3 regions of the Cronobacter muytjensii ATCC 51329 genome follow, and region 1 is predicted to be linked to each of the others. Evidence: riboswitches for the same ligand, from Rfam matches in the RefSeq annotation. Region 1 holds a riboswitch; each other region holds the start of a gene.

Region 1 (6,274 bases):
GGAACCACCTCCTTCAGCCTGCGTAATCTCCCTTACGCAGGCTTATTTTTTTGTCCTTTCAGCCAGTTCTTAAGCGACGCGCCAGACTCTGCGATAAACTCAGTGAATCCGTATTCACAGGAGTGCATTCATGTCCCGTTCCCCAGGTTCGTTTCTGATTTTAAATGGTAAAAGCGCTGATAATGAGGTGTTGCGCGGCAGCGTAAAACTGCTGCGCGAGCAGGGCCACTCGCTGGATGTGCGCGTGACCTGGGAGAAAGGCGACGCGGGGCGCTATGTCAGTGAGGCCGTTGAACAGGGCGCGCAAACGGTGATTGCCGCAGGCGGCGACGGCACCATTAACGAAGTGGCAGCGGCGCTGGCGTCGGTCGCCGGGGAAAAACGTCCGGCGCTCGGCCTGTTGCCGCTCGGCACCGCCAATGATTTCGCGACAAGCGCAGCCGTGCCGGACGATATCGAACTGGCGCTGAAGCTGGCTATCGAAGGCCGTGCGGTGCCCATTGATATTGCGCAGGTGAATGATAAAGCCTGGTTTATTAACATGGCTACCGGCGGTTTTGGCACGCGCATTACCACCGAGACGCCGGAGCGGCTGAAGGCGGCGCTTGGCGGCGTGTCGTATCTGATCCACGGTCTGATGCGTATGGACGCTCTGAAAGCGGACCGCTGCGAGATTCGCGGTGAGAATTTCCACTGGCAGGGCGACGCGCTGGTTATCGGCATCGGTAACGGGCGTCAGGCGGGCGGCGGCCAGGAGCTTTGTCCGGCGGCGCTGATTAACGATGGGCTGTTGCAACTGCGCATTTTTACCGGTGAAGAGCTGCTGCCAGCGCTCTTTACCACGCTGACGCAGCCGGAAGACAGCCCGAATATTATCGACGGCGCGTCAGCCTGGTTTGAAATAACAGCCCCGCACGACATTACCTTTAACCTCGACGGCGAACCGCTGAGCGGCCAGCATTTCCACATTGTGATTAAGCCCGGGGCGCTGCACTGCCGCCTGCCGCCGGATTGTCCGTTGCTTAAATAAATGGATGTATGGCATCGCGGTTTGCGGGACGGCGGGTGCGCTACGCTTACCCGCCCTACCAGTGATGCAACGGTATGAAACGTTGTAGGGTGGGTAAGCGCAGCGCACCCACCATCAGCACCGCCGTCAAATGAAAGGCATTGCCTGTTCAATACGGGTGAACCATGGAACTCAGGAATATGTACGCCTGGTGACCTGTTCCGTTCGCCACAACGCGGATTCTCTCTGTCACGTATACTCACGCGAACGTGTTAAGGGGGCTCGCCGCCGCCCCCTTAACAATCCCGGCTCGCGGCCAAAGGGCAGCCGCAAAGGAAAACACACGGCATCGGCGGTGGCTTTTGTGGTTTCGTAGGGCGGGTAAGCGCAGCGCACCCACCGTTTACCTCGCCACACCATTTACCCCACCCACAAAAAACGCGCCCGCAGGCGCGTTTTCAATGCGTAACCACACCGCCGTCAGGCAATCGTCACTTTCTTGTCCAGATACACATCCTGCACCGCGTTAATGAGCTTCACACCGTCGGCCATCGTTTTCTTAAACGCCTTACGCCCCAGAATAAGCCCCATGCCCCCCGCGCGTTTGTTGATAACCGCCGTGCGTACCGCATCGGTGAGATCGGCCTCGCCGCCGGACGCGCCACCCGAGTTGATAAGCCCCGCGCGGCCCATATAGCAGTTCGCCAGCTGGTAGCGCACCAGATCGATAGGGTTATCGGTGGTCAGCTTGCTATAGACGCGATCGTCGGTATAGCCGAATTTCAGCGCGCTATAGCCGCCGTTATTCTCCGCCATTTTCTGCTTCACGATATCCGCGCCGATGGTCGCTGCCAGATGGTTGGCCTGACCGGTCAGGTCGGCGCTGGAGTGGTAATCCACGCCCTCTTTCTTAAAGCCGCTGTTACGCAGATACGCCCACAACACCGTCACCATGCCAAGCTCATGCGCGCGCTCAAACGCGGCAGAAATTTCTTCAATCTGGCGACGCGACTCTTCGGAGCCGAAATAGATAGTCGCCCCCACCGCCACCGCGCCCATATTGAACGCCTGCTCAACGCTCGCATACAGCGTCTGATCGTATTGCGTCGGGTAGCTCAGGGTTTCGTTGTGGTTAATCTTGACCAGGAAAGGAATACGGTGCGCGTAGCGACGCGACACCGACGCCAGCACGCCATAGGTTGAGGCCACGCAGTTGCAGCCCGCTTCAATGGCCAGCTCGACGATGTTTTTCGGGTCGAAATACATCGGGTTAGCTGCGAACGACGCGCCCGCCGAATGCTCGACGCCCTGATCCACCGGCAAAATAGAAAGATAGCCGGTGCCCGCGAGGCGCCCGGTGTTATAGAGAGTCTGCATATTTCGCAACACCGCCGGAGGCCGGTTGTTATCGATCATTACGCGATCGACATAATCCGGCCCTGGCAGATAAAGCTGGTCGGAGGAAATGGTCGTACAGCGGTGCTGTAACAGGCTATCGGCATCGTTGCCGAGCAACTGCGCAATATCAGTCATCATACGCTCCCGTAATTGTCGGCGGACGACGCCCGCCGGACGAAAAGATCCTTACCCACCCGCTAACCGGGCAGTCTAAGCCTGGTACTGAATAGCACAGATTGCCAGACCTGAGCGCATTTTCAGTTTATTCTGCTGGCACGGTTCACCACCATGCATGAAAATGATGGACAGGCCCGATCCCCTCCCCTACTTCCAGACTATCCGCCTGTTGCAGCGCTTTTGTCAGCCACGCTTTCGCCGCCGTCACGGTTTGGACCCAGTCATAGTGGCGTGGGTACAGCGCCGCCAGCGCGCTGGAGAGCGTACAGCCGGTGCCGTGCGTGTTTTTCGTCGCCACGCGCGGCGCAGTAAAGCGCGTGGCGCCGTCGCGGGTAAAGAGCCAGTCCGGGCTTTCGGCATCATTGAGATGGCCGCCTTTCATCAGCACCGCGCCGCAGCCGAGCGCCAGTAACGCCTCGCCCTGCTGGCGCATCTCCGCCTCGCTGCGGGCGTGGGCGGTATCAAGCAGCGCCGCCGCCTCCGGCAGATTTGGCGTGATAATCGCCACCTGCGGCAGCAGCCGTTCACGCAGCGTACGCACCGCCGACGGGCTCAGCAGCGGATCGCCGCTTTTCGCAAGCATCACGGTATCCAGCACGATATTGCGCACCCGGTAGCGCGAGAGCCGCTCCGCCACGGCCTCAACCACGTCCGTTTCGGCCAGCATGCCGATTTTAGTGGTGTCGATACGCACGTCGCTTAGCACCGAATCGAGCTGGGCGGCGACAAACGACGGCTCAATGCGGTACACGGACTGCACGCCGCGCGTGTTCTGCGCCACCAGCGCGGTGATGACCGAGGTGCCATAAGCGCCCAGTGCCGAAAAGGTTTTCAGATCCGCCTGGATACCCGCCCCGCCGCTCGGGTCGGTGCCAGCGATAGTCAGCGCGTTAATGCGTTGCATGGTGACCTCCGAACGCCTGCGCATGCAGGCTGTCGAGCAATGCGGACGCGAAACTGCCCGGCCCCTTCGCGACAGCAAGCGCCTGTTCGCCCGCGCGCTTCATCAGCCAGCAGGCCGTCGCGACATTCTCAAGACGATCGCCCGGCAGCGCACAGCAGGCGGCCACTACCGCCGAGAGCGCGCAGCCGGTGCCGACCACGCGCGTCAGCATCGTGGTGCCGCCGTTGACCGCCAGCATACGCTCGCCGTCGGTGATGTAATCGACCTCGCCGGTCACCGCGACGACGGCGCCGCTGCGACGAGCCAGCACAGCCGCGGCTTCACGGGCGTGATGCGCGCTCTCGGTGGCATCAACGCCGCGTCCGCCACGGCTCACACCGGCCAGCGCGAGGATTTCCGATGCGTTCGCGCGGATAGCCGCGGGCCTTTGCGCCAGAATCTCATGCGCGAAGTCCGTGCGAAGCGTCAGCGCGCCGACCGCGACCGGGTCGAGCGTCCAGGGCGTTCCCGCCGCACGGGCGCTGTCGATAGCCGCGCGCATTCCCTGCTGCTGCGGGCGCGTGAGCGTACCTAAATTAATCAGCAGGGCATCGGCGATGGCCGCGAACTGCGCGGCTTCGTCGGCATCCACAACCATTGCGGGCGAGGCGCCCAGTGCGAGCAGGACATTAGCCGTGAAATTTTGCACCACATCATTAGTGATGCAATGAACCAGCGGAGCGTGACGGCAAAGTTGAGTGACAACAGGCGCGGCATGGGTGCCGCAAAGCAGGTCAGAAGACATGATTCTCTCCTGCCAGGCGCGAAGACGGGATACCGGACAGGCATCTGACTTCCCTACGCTGGCATTATCCAGATCAGGTAATACGGGTATTTCTCAGCCTTCACGCAGAAGGGCACCCCGAGTCAAATCAATTACAAAACAATGAGTTACACACAAACAAGTTGTAAGTTCTTAGTGTAACCGGGGCCGTAGGCAGGGTGCAAGATTTTTCGATTTATCACAGCAGTTATCACACTCGAAATAGCTGCATCACGTAATCAAGCGCTTTAATGAGTTCATCCGCTTGTATTCCGCTTAGGGTGTACAAAGCGTAGGAAAGTGGTCATTGTCGCAAGCTTCCAATTACTGGCCCTGTCCGGCATTGCCTTCTTCACGCAAGACAGGAGCAAAAGACAAACAACGCCAGTAAAAGGGAGAAAATACTAAAGACCAAAAACGTCACAACATAACCGTATAAGCAAGGTTTTCAGATTTGCCAGAAACTTATGTTGATATTCTTGATGTTCCAGACTTAACTAATGCTTTAGCTGCGTTCTTTTTACGTGCCAGGTTAATAATATATATTTATTGGGTGTCATTGCTTCAATCTCCAATATTAAATTGGGAAGTAATTAATTTACTATAGCCTTAGCTCAGGAAGAGCAAGCCAACCCCCTGACGGGGGTTTAGTTAGCTTTCGCGGGAGCCTGGAGGGGCGCAACGCTCCCCGTATAACTGCTGTGTTAAGCGATGCTATACATAGCTAAGGCTATAAAACATCAATTTTAATACCGATATAATCATTACAATAACGTTAAATTTAAATATTAGAGCAGTATTTCCCTAAAACATTTCCTATACCTAAGAAACTTACAGTTTCCTACAAGCTTCACTCTAAGAACAACAGACCGCTAGTAGAAGAAGAGGGAAAGAAAGTAGTATATGAAAATTATTAACCTTTCTTTGGCCTTCCTTATCGGTTCTCTTTTAATGTTCTTCCTCTTATCGTCACTCTCATACTGTGGTTTTTTAAAGCCAGAGCGCTAACAACTCTACATCTTACCTCTGTGCATATGGACGATCACACTACCAATATGTATTTATCTGCTATAAACGCATATCGTTTTTATAAGGTATTTTAATAACGTACTAGTAAACCAAGTATATTGAGAATAGAAATCACCATCGTTAATCCAGCTTTGTCTTTCATTCGAAATATCTTTTCAATACTTCTCGTTTTTAATACAACGAAATATTCATCAACCAATACTTTTTGTGATCTACGTCAAAATTGTAATCGTTTCCATACGGGATAGTTCGCTTCATAAATTAAGTGCGTTTCTTTAATAGAGACAAAGCCTGTTTAAGGCGCTTGCAAGCGAAACCGCTTTCAATAAATCAATAATGTTAATGGTGATGGTTAAAATGAAAACTTCAAATGTGAAAACTGTAGTTGCTGTTGCTGTACTTGGCGCTATCGCGGCTTCATCTGTTAATGCCGCTCAAACTCAATACGGCTACGAAACTGTAAGCGCTAATGCTTCACAGCTTAACGCGCAACTGAATCATATCAGCCGTTTTAACAGCGCCATGAATCAGGCTGATAACGCTCCTGATTCTGTTTACGCTCCGGCTGGTCATGCTCATGGGGTGTTGTATCCTGTATTGGCTCCGCATAAAGTTCCGACTGCTGCACCTGATGCTATTCCGGGCAAACAACCGATGCCTGCCATTGTTAAACACGATCCGAATGGCATCCCTGTACCGTCTAAAATTCCTGCCTATAACAAAGCTCCGGCTCCGCTGGCTATCTACGGCACACCGTCTAAGATGCCTGTTCCTCCGGCTCATATGGCTATCCCTCAGCCACTGCCGCAAGCTACTCCTGACAAAATGCCTGTACCGCTTAAAGTTGTAGCTCCTGCACCACTGGCTATCTATGGCGCTCCGGTTAAACAGCAACAAGCACCAGTAATGCAAATGGTTAACCTCACTCCAGCTAAACAACCTGTAGCCACGCCAA
Region 2 (6,274 bases), 1.8 Mb from region 1:
CGCGCGTGATAGCGTTCCCCCAGCGCAATGGCGGCCCGGACATCCGCTTCGACGTCGGCATCGGTTTTATCCTTGATACGCAGCTGTAGCGTGCGCACGCCCGCCTCCAGCAGACGCGCTATCCACTCAACGCTGTCTACCACCGGGTAAAGCCCCAGGCGGCGCGGTACGGGGGCGAAAAGCGGCGCCATCATTCCACCTCCTCCTGACGCAGATAGATGTCGCCGCCGCGGGCGCGAAAGCTGCTGGACATATCCGCCATACCGGCGTCGATGGCCTGTTTCGCGGCGTAATCGCGCACCTCCTGGGTGATTTTCATCGAACAGAATTTCGGACCGCACATGGAGCAGAAGTGCGCCACTTTGCCGGATTCCTGCGGCAGTGTTTCGTCGTGGTAGGCGCGGGCGGTGAACGGATCGAGCGCCAGATTGAACTGATCTTCCCAGCGGAATTCGAAGCGTGCTTTGGACATCGCGTTGTCGCGGATCTGCGCGCCCGGATGCCCTTTGGCAAGATCGGCGGCGTGGGCGGCGATTTTGTAGGTGATAAGCCCCTGCTTCACATCCTCTTTATTGGGCAGACCAAGATGCTCTTTGGGCGTCACATAACAGAGCATGGCGCAGCCGAACCAGCCAATCATCGCCGCGCCAATGCCAGACGTGAAGTGATCGTAGCCCGGCGCGATGTCGGTGGTGAGCGGCCCGAGCGTGTAAAAGGGCGCTTCATGGCAGTGCTCCAGCTCTTCGGTCATGTTGCGGCGGATCATCTGCATCGGTACGTGGCCTGGGCCTTCAATCATCACCTGTACGTCATATTCCCAGGCGATTTTCGTCAGCTCGCCAAGCGTGCGCAGTTCCGCGAACTGCGCCTCGTCGTTGGCGTCCTGGATGGAGCCTGGGCGCAAACCGTCGCCGAGCGAGAGCGAGACATCATATGCGGCGCAGATTTCGCAGATTTCACGGAAATGTTCATAGAGGAAGTTCTCTTTATGATGCGAAAGGCACCATTTAGCCATGATAGAGCCGCCGCGCGAGACGATGCCCGTCAGGCGTTTTGCGGTCATCGGCACGTAGCGCAGCAGCACGCCTGCGTGGATGGTGAAGTAATCCACGCCCTGTTCGGCCTGCTCCAGCAGCGTGTCGCGAAACATCTCCCAGCTGAGATCTTCGGCGATCCCATTGGCCTTCTCCAGCGCCTGGTAGATCGGCACCGTGCCGATCGGCACCGGGCTGTTGCGCAGGATCCATTCGCGGGTTTCGTGAATATAGCGTCCGGTAGAGAGGTCCATGACCGTATCGGCGCCCCAGCGGGTGGCCCAGACCAGCTTTTCCACTTCTTCTTCAATCGATGACGTCACCGCCGAGTTGCCGATATTGGCGTTCACCTTCACCAGAAAGTTGCGCCCAATGATCATCGGCTCCGATTCGGGGTGGTTGATATTGGCGGGGATAATGGCGCGCCCGGCGGCCACTTCATCACGCACAAATTCCGGCGTGATGTTGTCTGGCAGACGCGCGCCGAAGCCTTCGCCCGGATGCTGCTGACGTAGCACCGCGCCGCGAATGCGCTCGCGCCCCATGTTTTCGCGAATGGCGATGAACTCCATTTCCGGCGTCACGATGCCCTGACGGGCGTAGTGCAGCTGCGTCACGCGCTTCCCGGCCTGCGCGCGCTTCGGTGTCAGCAGGCCGCGAAAGCGCAGGTCGTCGAGCCCGTCGTCGGCGAGACGCTCGCGGGTGTAGGCGGAGCTGCGCGCGTTCAGGGTTTCCGTGTCGTTACGTGCGTCTATCCAGCGGCTGCGCAGCTTTTCCAGCCCTTCGCGCACGTCGATGCGCACGGCCGGATCGCCATACGGGCCGGAGGTGTCATAAACCGGCACCGGCTCGTTGGGTTCAATGCGCGGGTTTTCTTTCGTGCCGCCCGCAAGCGTCGGGCTCAGGCGGATTTCGCGCATCGGCACGCGAATATCGTCGCGTGAGCCAGTGAGGTAGATACGGTGGGAATTGGGAAAGGCGGTGCCTTCCAGCGTGTCGATAAAGTGTTGTGCGGCGGCGCGCTGTTCGCGGCGGCCAGGTTTGTTTGATACAGACATAGCGCATTCCAGTTAACGGTCAGGAAGTGGCTTGTCAGAACAACGGAGGAGTAATGGCGATGCGCCCGCGCCGCGTTTACCGATCTTCAGGAGCGGCAGACGGCTCCCTGAGCGGGGCATAATGGAATTACTCTTGTTCCCTTCGCAGGTATTAACCTGATCAGGTTCCGCGGATCCCGAATTAACGGTCTCAGCCCGTGCTTGCGCACTGGGCACTCCGACAAGATAAACCCCGCAACAGGTGCGGGGACGTGATTAAACTACTCGCGAATCATTGCAAACTCAAGCCGGACGGGCAAGACCGGCTTCATCATTGGCGCTTTCGCTCAGGTTGTTGTCAAAGGCCAGCAGGATGAGCTGGTCTTCCAGCGCGAAGCGGGCGGCGAGCGCCTCGCCGATGCCGGAAAGCGCCTCCTGGAACTCCAGGCAATTATCGTGATCGATAGCGCTTTCCAGATGGGTGTCGTAGAAATCCATGAGGTGCTGGGTGTTGGCCTCCAGCTGCGGGTAGATCTGCGTGGCGGCGACCAGCGGGCTGGTGCCTTCCATTTCGCTGATGACACGTTCGTAGATATTGAAGTGACCGGCGGAGAGATAATCCACCAGACAGTGACAAAAATCGTCCAGCGCCTTTTCATCCAGCGCGGTGAGCGGCTCCTTGCCGGGCTTGATGCCGACCATTTTGTAATAGGTGACTAACAGATGGTTGCGGGCGCCAAGCCAACGATCAACTAACTCATTACTCCCACCAACGCGTTCCGTCAGACTTTTTAGCTGGTTTAGCATGATCGACTCCATGAGATATAAGATGTAAAAACGCAAATGACCCAAAATATGTAAAAACAATGTTAATAACGTGCCAGTGAAGCAGAGGTAGCGCAATCAATTATGGAACGTACATTAGAAAATTTAGACCATGGCTGGTGGATAGTCAGCCATGAACAGAAATTATGGCTGCCAAAAGCAGAATTACCTTACGGTCGGGCCGCGGATTTTGGTCTTACGGGCGAAAAGGCGCTGCAAATCGGCACCTGGGAAGACGCGCCGGTATGGCTGGTGCTTCAGAAGCGCGATGACGAGATGGCCTCGGTGCGCCAGCTTATCGATCAGGACGCCGGGCTGTTTCAACTGGCGGGGCGCGGTGTGCAACTCGCCGAGTTTTACCGCTCGCATAAATATTGCGGCTACTGCGGTCATGAGATGCACCCGAGTAAAACCGAATGGGCGATGCTTTGCGGACACTGCCGCGAGCGCTACTACCCCCAGATCGCGCCGTGCATCATCGTGGCGATTCGCCGTGAAGATAAGATTCTGCTGGCGCAGCACACCCGTCACCGCAATGGCGTCTATACCGTGCTGGCCGGGTTTGTCGAAGTGGGCGAAACGCTTGAGCAGGCGGTGGCGCGCGAGGTGATGGAAGAGAGCAGTATCCGTGTAAAAAACCTGCGCTACGTGACGTCCCAGCCCTGGCCGTTCCCGCAATCGCTGATGACCGCCTTTACTGCGGACTACGACAGCGGCGAAATCAAAATCGATCCTAAAGAACTCATCGACGCAGGCTGGTATCGCTACGACCAGTTGCCGTTGTTGCCAGCGCCGGGCACCGTCGCGCGCCGCCTGATAGAAGATACCGTGGCGCGCTGCCGGGCAGACTACGAATGACGTGGTACAATGGCGCCCTGTCGCTTGAGGAATAAGAAAAATGACCGAACTGAAAAACGATCGTTACCTGCGCGCCCTGCAACGCCAGCCTGTCGACGTCACCCCGGTGTGGATGATGCGTCAGGCGGGACGTTATCTGCCGGAATATAAGGCCACCCGCGCGCAGGCGGGCGATTTTATGTCGCTTTGCAAAAACGCCGAGCTGGCGTGCGAAGTGACGCTACAGCCGCTGCGCCGCTATCCGCTTGATGCTGCGATCCTCTTTTCGGACATTCTGACGATCCCGGATGCGATGGGGCTGGGGCTCTATTTTGAAGCGGGCGAAGGCCCACGCTTTGCCTCGCCGATCACAGGCAAAGCGGATGTCGAAAAGCTGCTGGTGCCGGACCCGGAACAGGAGCTCGGCTATGTGATGAATGCGGTACGCACCATTCGCCGCGAACTGAAAGGCGAAGTGCCGCTGATTGGCTTCTCCGGCAGCCCCTGGACGCTCGCTACCTACATGGTGGAAGGCGGTAGCAGCAAAGCGTTTACCGTTATCAAGAAGATGATGTACGCCGAGCCGCAAACCCTGCATTTGCTGCTCGATAAGCTCGCGAAAAGCGTCACGCTCTACCTGAACGCCCAAATCCGCGCGGGCGCGCAGTCGGTGATGATTTTCGATACCTGGGGCGGTGTGCTGACCGGGCGCGACTATCAGCAGTTCTCACTTTACTACATGCATAAAATCGTCGACGGGCTGCTGCGGGAAAACGAAGGCCGCCGCGTGCCGGTGACGCTGTTTACCAAAGGCGGCGGTCAGTGGCTGGAGGCGATTGCAGACACCGGCTGCGACGCGCTGGGACTGGACTGGACGACCGATATCGCTGATGCGCGCCGTCGCGTCGGGCATAAGGTCGCGCTGCAGGGCAACATGGATCCTTCCATGCTTTACGCGGCGCCCGCCCGCATCGAAGAGGAAGTGGCGTCTATACTTGCTGGTTTCGGCAAGGGTGAAGGTCATGTGTTCAACCTGGGACATGGCATTCATCAGGATGTGCCTCCGGAACATGCGGGGGCCTTCGTCGAGGCGGTTCACCGCTTATCGGCGCCTTATCACCTGTAAGGAGAAACTATGGATCTCGCGACGCTTCGCGCACAACAAATCGAACTGGCATCCAATGTGGTCCGTGAGGACCGGTTAAATGTTGATCCGCCGACGTTTATCGGCGGGGCGGATGTCGGGTTTGAGCAGGGCGGCGAAGTGACGCGGGCGGCGATGGTGCTGTTGAAATACCCCTCGCTGGAGCTGGTGGAGTATCAGGTGGCGCGTATCCCAACCACGATGCCTTATATTCCCGGCTTTCTGTCGTTTCGCGAATACCCGGCGCTGCTTGCCGCCTGGGAGATGCTCTCCAGAAAGCCGGATTTATTGTTTGTCGATGGCCACGGGATTTCGCATCCGCGCCGTCTCGGCGTCGCCAGCCACTTCGGCATGCTGGTGGATGTGCCGACGATAGGCGTTGCGAAAAAGCGGCTCTGCGGCAAATTTGAACCGCTCTCCGACGAGCCGGGCGCGGTCGCGCCGCTGATGGACAAAGGCGAGCAGCTGGCGTGGGTGTGGCGCAGCAAAGCGCGCTGCAATCCGCTGTTTGTCTCGACGGGGCATCGCGTCAGCATCGATACGGCGCTTGGCTGGGTGCAGCGCTGTACCAAAGGCTACCGGCTGCCGGAGCCGACGCGCTGGGCAGACGCCGTCGCATCGGGCCGCCCCGCCTTTCTACGATGGCAGGAAATTCAGGGGTGATTCAGGTACACTGCCGCTAATTTTCGGTTTGTGAGACGCCACTATGTTACAAAACCCTATTCACCTGCGGCTGGAAAAGCTCGAAGCCTGGCAGCACGAGACCTTTATGGCCTCGCTGTGCGAGCGGATGTACCCGAATTACGCCATGTTCTGCCAGCAGACCGGCTTCGGCGATGCGCAGCTCTACCGCCGTATTCTCGATCTGGTCTGGGAAACGCTGACGGTTAAAGACGCTAAAGTCAATTTCGACAACCAGCTCGAAAAGCTTGAAGAGGCGATTCCGGCGGCAGAGGATTATGACCTGTACGGCGTCTATCCGGCCATTGACGCCTGCGTGGCATTGAGCGAACTGATCCACTCGCGCCTGAGTGGCGAGACGCTGGAGCACGCGATTGAAGTCAGCGAGACATCTATCACGACCGTGGCCATGCTGGAGATGACGCAGGCGGGCCGCGAAATGACTGATGAAGAGCTGAAAGCGAACCCGGCCGTCGAGCAGGAATGGGACATCCAGTGGGAAATTTTCCGTTTGCTGGCCGCCTGCGAAGAACGCGATATTGAGCTGATAAAAGGCTTACGCGCAGACCTGCGCGAGGATGGAACCAGTAATATCGGTATAAATTTGCAGCAATGAGACAATAAAACGTGATTTACAGCCTGTTTTGTCTCACCTGAAGGCTTCCAATTAGCCCCCCGTCTGGTCTACATTTGGGAGGCGAAAAAAAGTGGCTATC
Region 3 (6,274 bases), 2.1 Mb from region 1:
CGCGCAGAGCGCGCCATAACGCGCGGCGATATCGCGCATCGGGTTATCCAGCACTTTCAGGGCGTAGGGGATAGCCATCAGCGCGTTGGTGAAAATCACTATCGCGTCGGCGCGCGCTGGCAACCCGACAGTGGCGTTCAGCAGCAGGAAAAAACCGGTCGCCAGCACGATGCCCGGCATGGCGAGGATCAGCACGCCGCAAAGCTCCAGGCTCTGCCCGGCGAGACGGCGGTGTCGCAGGTAAAGCTCGCGGGTGCTCCAGAGCAGCATCATGGTCAGGATGACGCACAGCAGGCCCGCGCAAAGCGCGATGCGCAGCGATGTCCAGAGCGCGCGCCACAGCGCCGGGTCGGCCAGCGCGTGCCCCATGTCGCCGCGTAAGCCATCCACCAGCACCGCCAGCAGCGGCGGCAGCAACAGCAGCAGCGCGGCGGTAATTAATAGCGCGTCGGTCAGTTTGCTGCGCCACGAATCTTCCGGGTTGCGCCAGCCGCGCACCAGCGTCGCGCCCACCGGGATCGCTTTACTAAGACGCTGGCTCAGCAGGATCAGCGACAGGCAGCAGCCCATCTGGAGAATCGCGAGCAGCGCCGCGCGTCCCGGGTCATAGTCGTAACTCAATGCCTGGTAGATGGCGAGCTCAATGGTAGTGGCCTGCGGCCCGCCGCCGAGCGCCAGTACCGTGGCGAAGCTTGCGAAGCAGAGCATAAAAATCAGCGCCGCCACCGGCGGGATCTGGCGGCGCAGCCAGGGCCACTCCACCAGCCGGAAAAAATCCCAGCCGCGCATGCCAAGCTGGGCGGCCAGCTGGCGCTGTTCGCCGGGGATCTGCGTCAGGGTCTGGTACAGCAGGCGGGTCGCCATCGGCATATTAAAAAAGAGGTGCGCCAGCAGAATGCCCTGCAGGCCGTAGGGCGAAAAAGACCATTCGATGCCAAGCGCCGCGCAGAGCGCGGCCAGCCAGCCGCTGCGCCCGTAGACGCTGAGCAGGCCGAAGATCGCCACCAGCACGGGCAGGATCAGCGTCATGGCGCACAGGCGCAGCAGGGTTCGCCGCCCCGGAAAGCGGCGGCGATAGAGGGCGCGGGCAAGAGGAATGGCAGGCACGACGGAGATCAGGGCCGAGAGAAACGCCTGCCAGAAGGAGAAGCGCACCACATGCCACAGATAGCTGTCGTTCAGCAGGGCGCGGGCATCGGTGTGCGGCGCGTGCGTCCAGAGCGCCGTGAAGGCCGCCAGCGCCACCGCCGCCATCAGCAGGGCGGCGATGAGGCCGGGCCAGAGCCAGCCCGGTGTTAGCGGCTCACGGCGCGTTGCCATTCGCTCGTCCATTGGGCGCGCTGCGCGGCCACGTCCTCAGAGGTAAATTGCAGCGAGGTGTGCGGTTTCGTCAGCGCGTTGAAGCCCTCCGGCAGCGTGACAGCCGCGACCGGATACATCCAGTTGCCGGTCGGGATCGCGTTCTGGAAACCCGGTGAAACCATAAATTTAAGGAATTTTTCCGCCAGTTCCGGCTGTTTGCTGGCGGCGGTGCGCCCGGCGACTTCCACCTGCAAATAGTGGCCTTCGCTGAAGTTCGCGGCGGCGTAGTTATCTTTTTTCTCTTCAATGATGTGATAAGCCGGCGAGGTGGTGTAGCTCAGTACCAGATCGCCTTCGCCTTTCAGAAACAGGCCATAGGCTTCGCTCCAGCCCTTCGTGACGGTGACGGTTTTCGCGGCGAGTTTTTGCCAGGCGTCCGGCGCTTTGTCGCCGTAGACTTTCTGCATCCAGAGCAGCAGGCCAAGCCCCGGCGTGCTGGTACGCGGATCTTCATAAATAACGCGCCATTTCTGATCGCTTTCCACCAGCTCTTTCAGGCTTTTCGGCGGGTTTTTCAGCTTGTTTTTGTCATAGACAAAGGCGAACCAGCCGTAGTCGAACGGCACGAAGGTGTCGTTGTTCCAGCCGCCCGGGATGTTGACGTCACCGGCCGGAACGCCGCTTTTCGCAAACAGCCCGGTCGCGGTGGCAGCCTGGAGCAGGTTGTTGTCGAGCCCCAGCACCACATCAGCTTTGCTGTTCTTGCCTTCCATACGCAGGCGGTTGAGCAGCGACACGCCATCTTCCAGCGCCACGTATTTCAGCTCACAGCCGCACTCGGCTTCAAAAGCGGTTTTGATTTTCGGGCCAGGACCCCATTCGGAGGAGAAGGAATCGTAGGTGTAGACGGTCAGTACGGGTTTGGCGAAAACCGGGACGGCGACCAGCGCCAGCAGCGGAAGCAGTTTTTTTAACACTTTGCACCTTTATCAAATGGGGGCAAAGGATTTTGAGCAGTAGCCTCAAATCCCTTCGCCGGCGTTATCCGGATCAGGTTCGACGGGTATTATCTCAGCGCGTCGGTTTTCCGGCGGCACCCCGTTGAGAACGGCCCATTGTAATGATTTGCGTAATGTTGCGAAAGGGTTACGGCTCGGGCGGCGCAAACCAGGCGGATTTAAAATCAAACCAGCCGAGCGTATTCATCCGTACGCCGCGCATGCTGCGCTGGCCCTGTAACATCAGCCAGTGGTGGATAAGCGGTAATATGTCTTGCCGCTCCAGCATTGTCTGGCACCACTGCGGCAGGTTAAGCGCGCCGGTGCGCCAGCGCTGCGCGTCGCCCTGCCAGTCGAGCGGGATACAGCGCTGGATAAGCGGCACTTCGCACAGCTGCGCGAACAGCGAGAAATCAAGCGGCAGCGTGAAATTGGCGCTGTTCAGCCACAGATCGCTGGTTATCTCTCCCTGATACCACTCCTCGTAGCTCACTTCACGCAGCTCCAGCTCAACCTGTTCCTGCGCCAGAATATCGCGCAGCAGCGCGCCGATTATCCGGTTCTCGATGTGATCGCCATAAAACGTGAGCGTCAGGCGCTCCAGCCCGGCGGGCTTTTGCGCCTCCAGAATTTGCGGCGCGTGGTGCCAGCGCGGCAGCAGGCCGTAGGCCGGGAACCAGATGCGCTGATATTGCGGCGCGGCGCGATGCAGCAGGCGCGCGGGCGTGAACAGATGGCTTACCCAGCGCCGTACCTGCGGCATCGCGCCGACGCGCGAGCGGGAATCAAACAGCAGGTAGTAGCAGCCCTCTTCGAGACGGCTTTCGACGGCTTTTTCTTCCGGCTCACGCGTCGGACCCTCAAGCTGAACGGCGCAGCTTAACTCTTCGCCGATTTCAGGCAGTACCCAAAAATTCACTTCGTCAATAAGCGCCCGGTAGCCGAAATAGTCGTCGAAGGCGTGGATTTTCAGCTGCGTACTATTATTGCGTACCACCGCGTAGGGGCCGGTACCGACCGGCTGACTGGCGAATTTCGGCAGATCCGGCCATTCGCGTGGAAGGATCATCGCCGGTACGCTGCCGAGTAGCCACGGCAGCCAGTCATCCGGCTCGCTCAGGTGAATATCAAGCGTCCAGGCGGTAGGGGAGACTATCTGACGGAGATGCGCGTAAAGCGGCAGGGCGCAGATGCGTTGCAGCGAGCTGATGACATCGAGCATGTCGAGTTCGCGGCCATGATGAAAATGAATGCCGGGGCGCAGAAAAAAACGCCAGTGAAAAGGGGAAATACGCTGCCAGTGATGAGCAATATCCGCTTCCAGTTCCCCGTTTTCCTCGTTTATGCGCGTCAGCCCGCTAAAGATTTGCCGGGCGATATGGGTCTCTGAGCGGCGCAGCGCGCTGCCGGGCAGCAGGTTTTGCAGCGGGCGGTAGTAGAGCACGCGCAGGATATGACGCCCCTGACGGAAGCTACGGCCAAGATGCGAGAGCAGCATCTGACGCACGGCGGATTTGTCGCCAACGATCTGCACCAGCTGATCGATCCGGTCCTGCTCCAGCAGATCTTCCGCCCGCTGCTGCTGAAGCGCGAGCCCGGTATAGAGAAAACGCAGCCGCGAACGCTTGCCGCGCCCGGCTTCGGCGTCCCAGGTCAGCCAGCCGCGCGCCTGCATCGCGTTCAGCAACGTCCGCATATGGCGACGCGAACAGTTCAGCAGATCCGCCAGTTCATTGAGCGTGGTTTCCTGGGGCTTGCCGTCGCAGCATTGCCACAGGCGGATGAATTGCTGTTGCAGACGACCTGAAGGCATAAAAGGGGAACTCCTGCGGGAAACTCATCAATTTAATATTCCCTATATTACGGCAATACTTCTCTTCGATGAAAGCGGAGGTGCTTATGAAAACGTCAGCAACGGGCAGGTTTTACCAACGGTATTTCAGTGCAACAAAACGTCTTTCTGGCTCATGGCTGGCCCGCCTGAGTTGTCAGACGCCGCAACGGATGCTGAATGATGTGATGCAGTGGGAGACGACTTTCCCGGTGACGTTTAAGCGCCGTTAAGCAGACATCACGTGTAACTGAGTATTGGTGCTTTTCACCCGCCAGCAGTGTGCTACTGCTGGCTTTTTTCGTCTATGATGAACACTTTTCCGCCCGCCTTAAACGAAAGGATGCGCCCGATGTTGTGGTTCCTCACGCCTGCAAGACGTCTCAATCTGGTCTATCTCGCCTTTATGATTGTCGCTTTTATGATGGGCGTGGCGGGGGCGCTACAGGCGCCGACGCTGAGCCTGTTTCTGAGCCGTGAAGTCGGCGCGCCGCCGTTCTGGGTGGGGCTGTTTTACACCGTTAACGCCATCGCCGGGATTGCGGTAAGCCTGTTACTGGCGAAGCGCTCCGACAGCCGGGGCGACCGACGTAAACTTATCCTCTTTTGCTGTGTAATGGCCGTTGCAAACTGCGTGCTGTTCGCCTTTAACCGCCACTACCTGACGCTGATTACCGCAGGCGTGCTGCTGGCGTCGCTCGCGAATACCGCCATGCCGCAGCTGTTTGCTCTCGCGCGTGAATATGCCGATAACTCGGCCCGCGAGGCGGTGATGTTCAGCTCGGTGATGCGCGCCCAGCTGTCGCTCGCCTGGGTTATCGGGCCGCCGCTGTCGTTCATGCTGGCGCTGAGTTTCGGCTTTACCACCATGTTTTTGATTGCCGCCGGAATCTTCATCCTGAGCCTGACGATTATCTTCTTCGCATTGCCGTCGGTAGCGCGTATTGAGCAACCCGCCGATGTGGCGCTGACGCAGGTGAGCGGCTGGAAAGATAAAAACGTGCGGATGCTGTTTATCGCTTCTGTGCTGATGTGGGCCTGCAACACGATGTATATCATCGATATGCCGCTGTGGGTGAGCCAGGATTTAGCGCTGCCGGAAAGCCTCGCGGGCGTGCTGATGGGCACTGCGGCGGGGCTTGAGATCCCGGCGATGCTGCTGGCCGGTTTTTACGTGAAGCGATTCGGTAAAAAACCGATGATGCTGCTGGCGGTGGGGGCGGGCGTGGTGTTCTACGCGGGGCTGAATCTCTTTCACAGCCGCGAGGCGCTACTGGGGTTACAGCTGTTTAACGCGGTGTTTATCGGGATTGTCGCCGGGATCGGCATGATCTGGTTTCAGGATCTTATGCCGGGGCGAGCGGGCTCGGCGACCACGCTATTTACCAACAGCATTTCGACCGGCGTTATCCTCGCAGGCGTTGTGCAGGGAGCGCTGGTGGAGACCTTCGGGCATTATGCTGTCTATTATGTGATTGCCGGGGTGTCAGTGTTAGCGCTGTGGCTGACGAGCCGGGTGAAAGACGTTTAAAGCGGATGACGCCCGAGTAAAGGGGGCGATATCCAGGGTGGGTAAGCGTGGCGCACCCACCTTTTTTATGGCGGGTGCGGTTGGTTTGATGGCGGGTAAGCCGCGCGTACCCGCAGGGCCACTGCAAAAGCTGTAAAACTCAGCCCATAAACGCGGGCTGTTTTTTCTCATACGCGGCGATGGCATCGTCGTGTTGCAGCGTCAGCCCAATGCTGTCCAGCCCGTTCATCATGCAGTGACGTCGAAACGCGTCAATGTCGAAGTGATAAGACTTCTCGCCCGCTTTCACCACCTGTGCGTCCAGATCCACTTCAAAGCGAATGCCTGGACTGGCTTTGACCAGCGCGAACATTTCGTCCACCTCTTCATCGCTGAGCGTCACCGGCAGCAGCTGGTTGTTAAAGCTGTTGCCGTAAAAGATGTCAGCGAAGCTCGGCGCAATCACCACTTTAAAACCGTAATCGGTCAGCGCCCACGGCGCGTGCTCGCGCGACGAGCCGCAGCCGAAGTTCTCGCGCGCCAGCAGAATCGACGCGCCCTTATACTCCGGGAAATTCAGGACGAACTCCGGGTTCGGCACCTCGCCTTTGTCGTCCAGAAAGCGCCAGTCGT

Evidence for each region. A riboswitch is a leader RNA that binds a small molecule or an ion and turns the genes downstream of it on or off. The one in region 1 is predicted to bind thiamine pyrophosphate.
Region 2: linked by a shared signal. The riboswitch ahead of thiC (phosphomethylpyrimidine synthase ThiC) and the one ahead of thiM (hydroxyethylthiazole kinase) in region 1 are both predicted to bind thiamine pyrophosphate.
Region 3: linked by a shared signal. The riboswitch ahead of thiB (thiamine ABC transporter substrate binding subunit) and the one ahead of thiM (hydroxyethylthiazole kinase) in region 1 are both predicted to bind thiamine pyrophosphate.

What each region holds. Positions count from the first base shown of each region.
Region 1 covers NZ_CP012268.1:1,134,453-1,140,726, reverse strand. Annotated here, with positions in the region: gene yegS (lipid kinase YegS) at 131-1,030, shown strand; gene fbaB (class I fructose-bisphosphate aldolase) at 1,490-2,542, opposite strand; gene thiD (bifunctional hydroxymethylpyrimidine kinase/phosphomethylpyrimidine kinase) at 2,688-3,488, opposite strand; gene thiM (hydroxyethylthiazole kinase) at 3,475-4,272, opposite strand; TPP riboswitch at 4,306-4,402, opposite strand; gene AFK63_RS21150 (hypothetical protein) at 5,656-6,274, shown strand, end outside.
Region 2 covers NZ_CP012268.1:3,668,150-3,674,423, reverse strand. Annotated here, with positions in the region: gene thiE (thiamine phosphate synthase) at 1-194, opposite strand, end outside; gene thiC (phosphomethylpyrimidine synthase ThiC) at 191-2,092, opposite strand; TPP riboswitch at 2,213-2,322, opposite strand; gene AFK63_RS16880 (Rsd/AlgQ family anti-sigma factor) at 2,375-2,878, opposite strand; gene nudC (NAD(+) diphosphatase) at 2,981-3,754, shown strand; gene hemE (uroporphyrinogen decarboxylase) at 3,795-4,859, shown strand; gene nfi (deoxyribonuclease V) at 4,869-5,540, shown strand; gene AFK63_RS16860 (YjaG family protein) at 5,584-6,174, shown strand.
Region 3 covers NZ_CP012268.1:3,273,394-3,279,667, reverse strand. Annotated here, with positions in the region: gene thiP (thiamine/thiamine pyrophosphate ABC transporter permease ThiP) at 1-1,320, opposite strand, end outside; gene thiB (thiamine ABC transporter substrate binding subunit) at 1,296-2,279, opposite strand; TPP riboswitch at 2,312-2,413, opposite strand; gene sgrR (HTH-type transcriptional regulator SgrR) at 2,449-4,113, opposite strand; gene sgrT (glucose uptake inhibitor SgrT) at 4,200-4,364, shown strand; gene AFK63_RS15060 (sugar efflux transporter) at 4,484-5,662, shown strand; gene leuD (3-isopropylmalate dehydratase small subunit) at 5,802-6,274, opposite strand, start outside.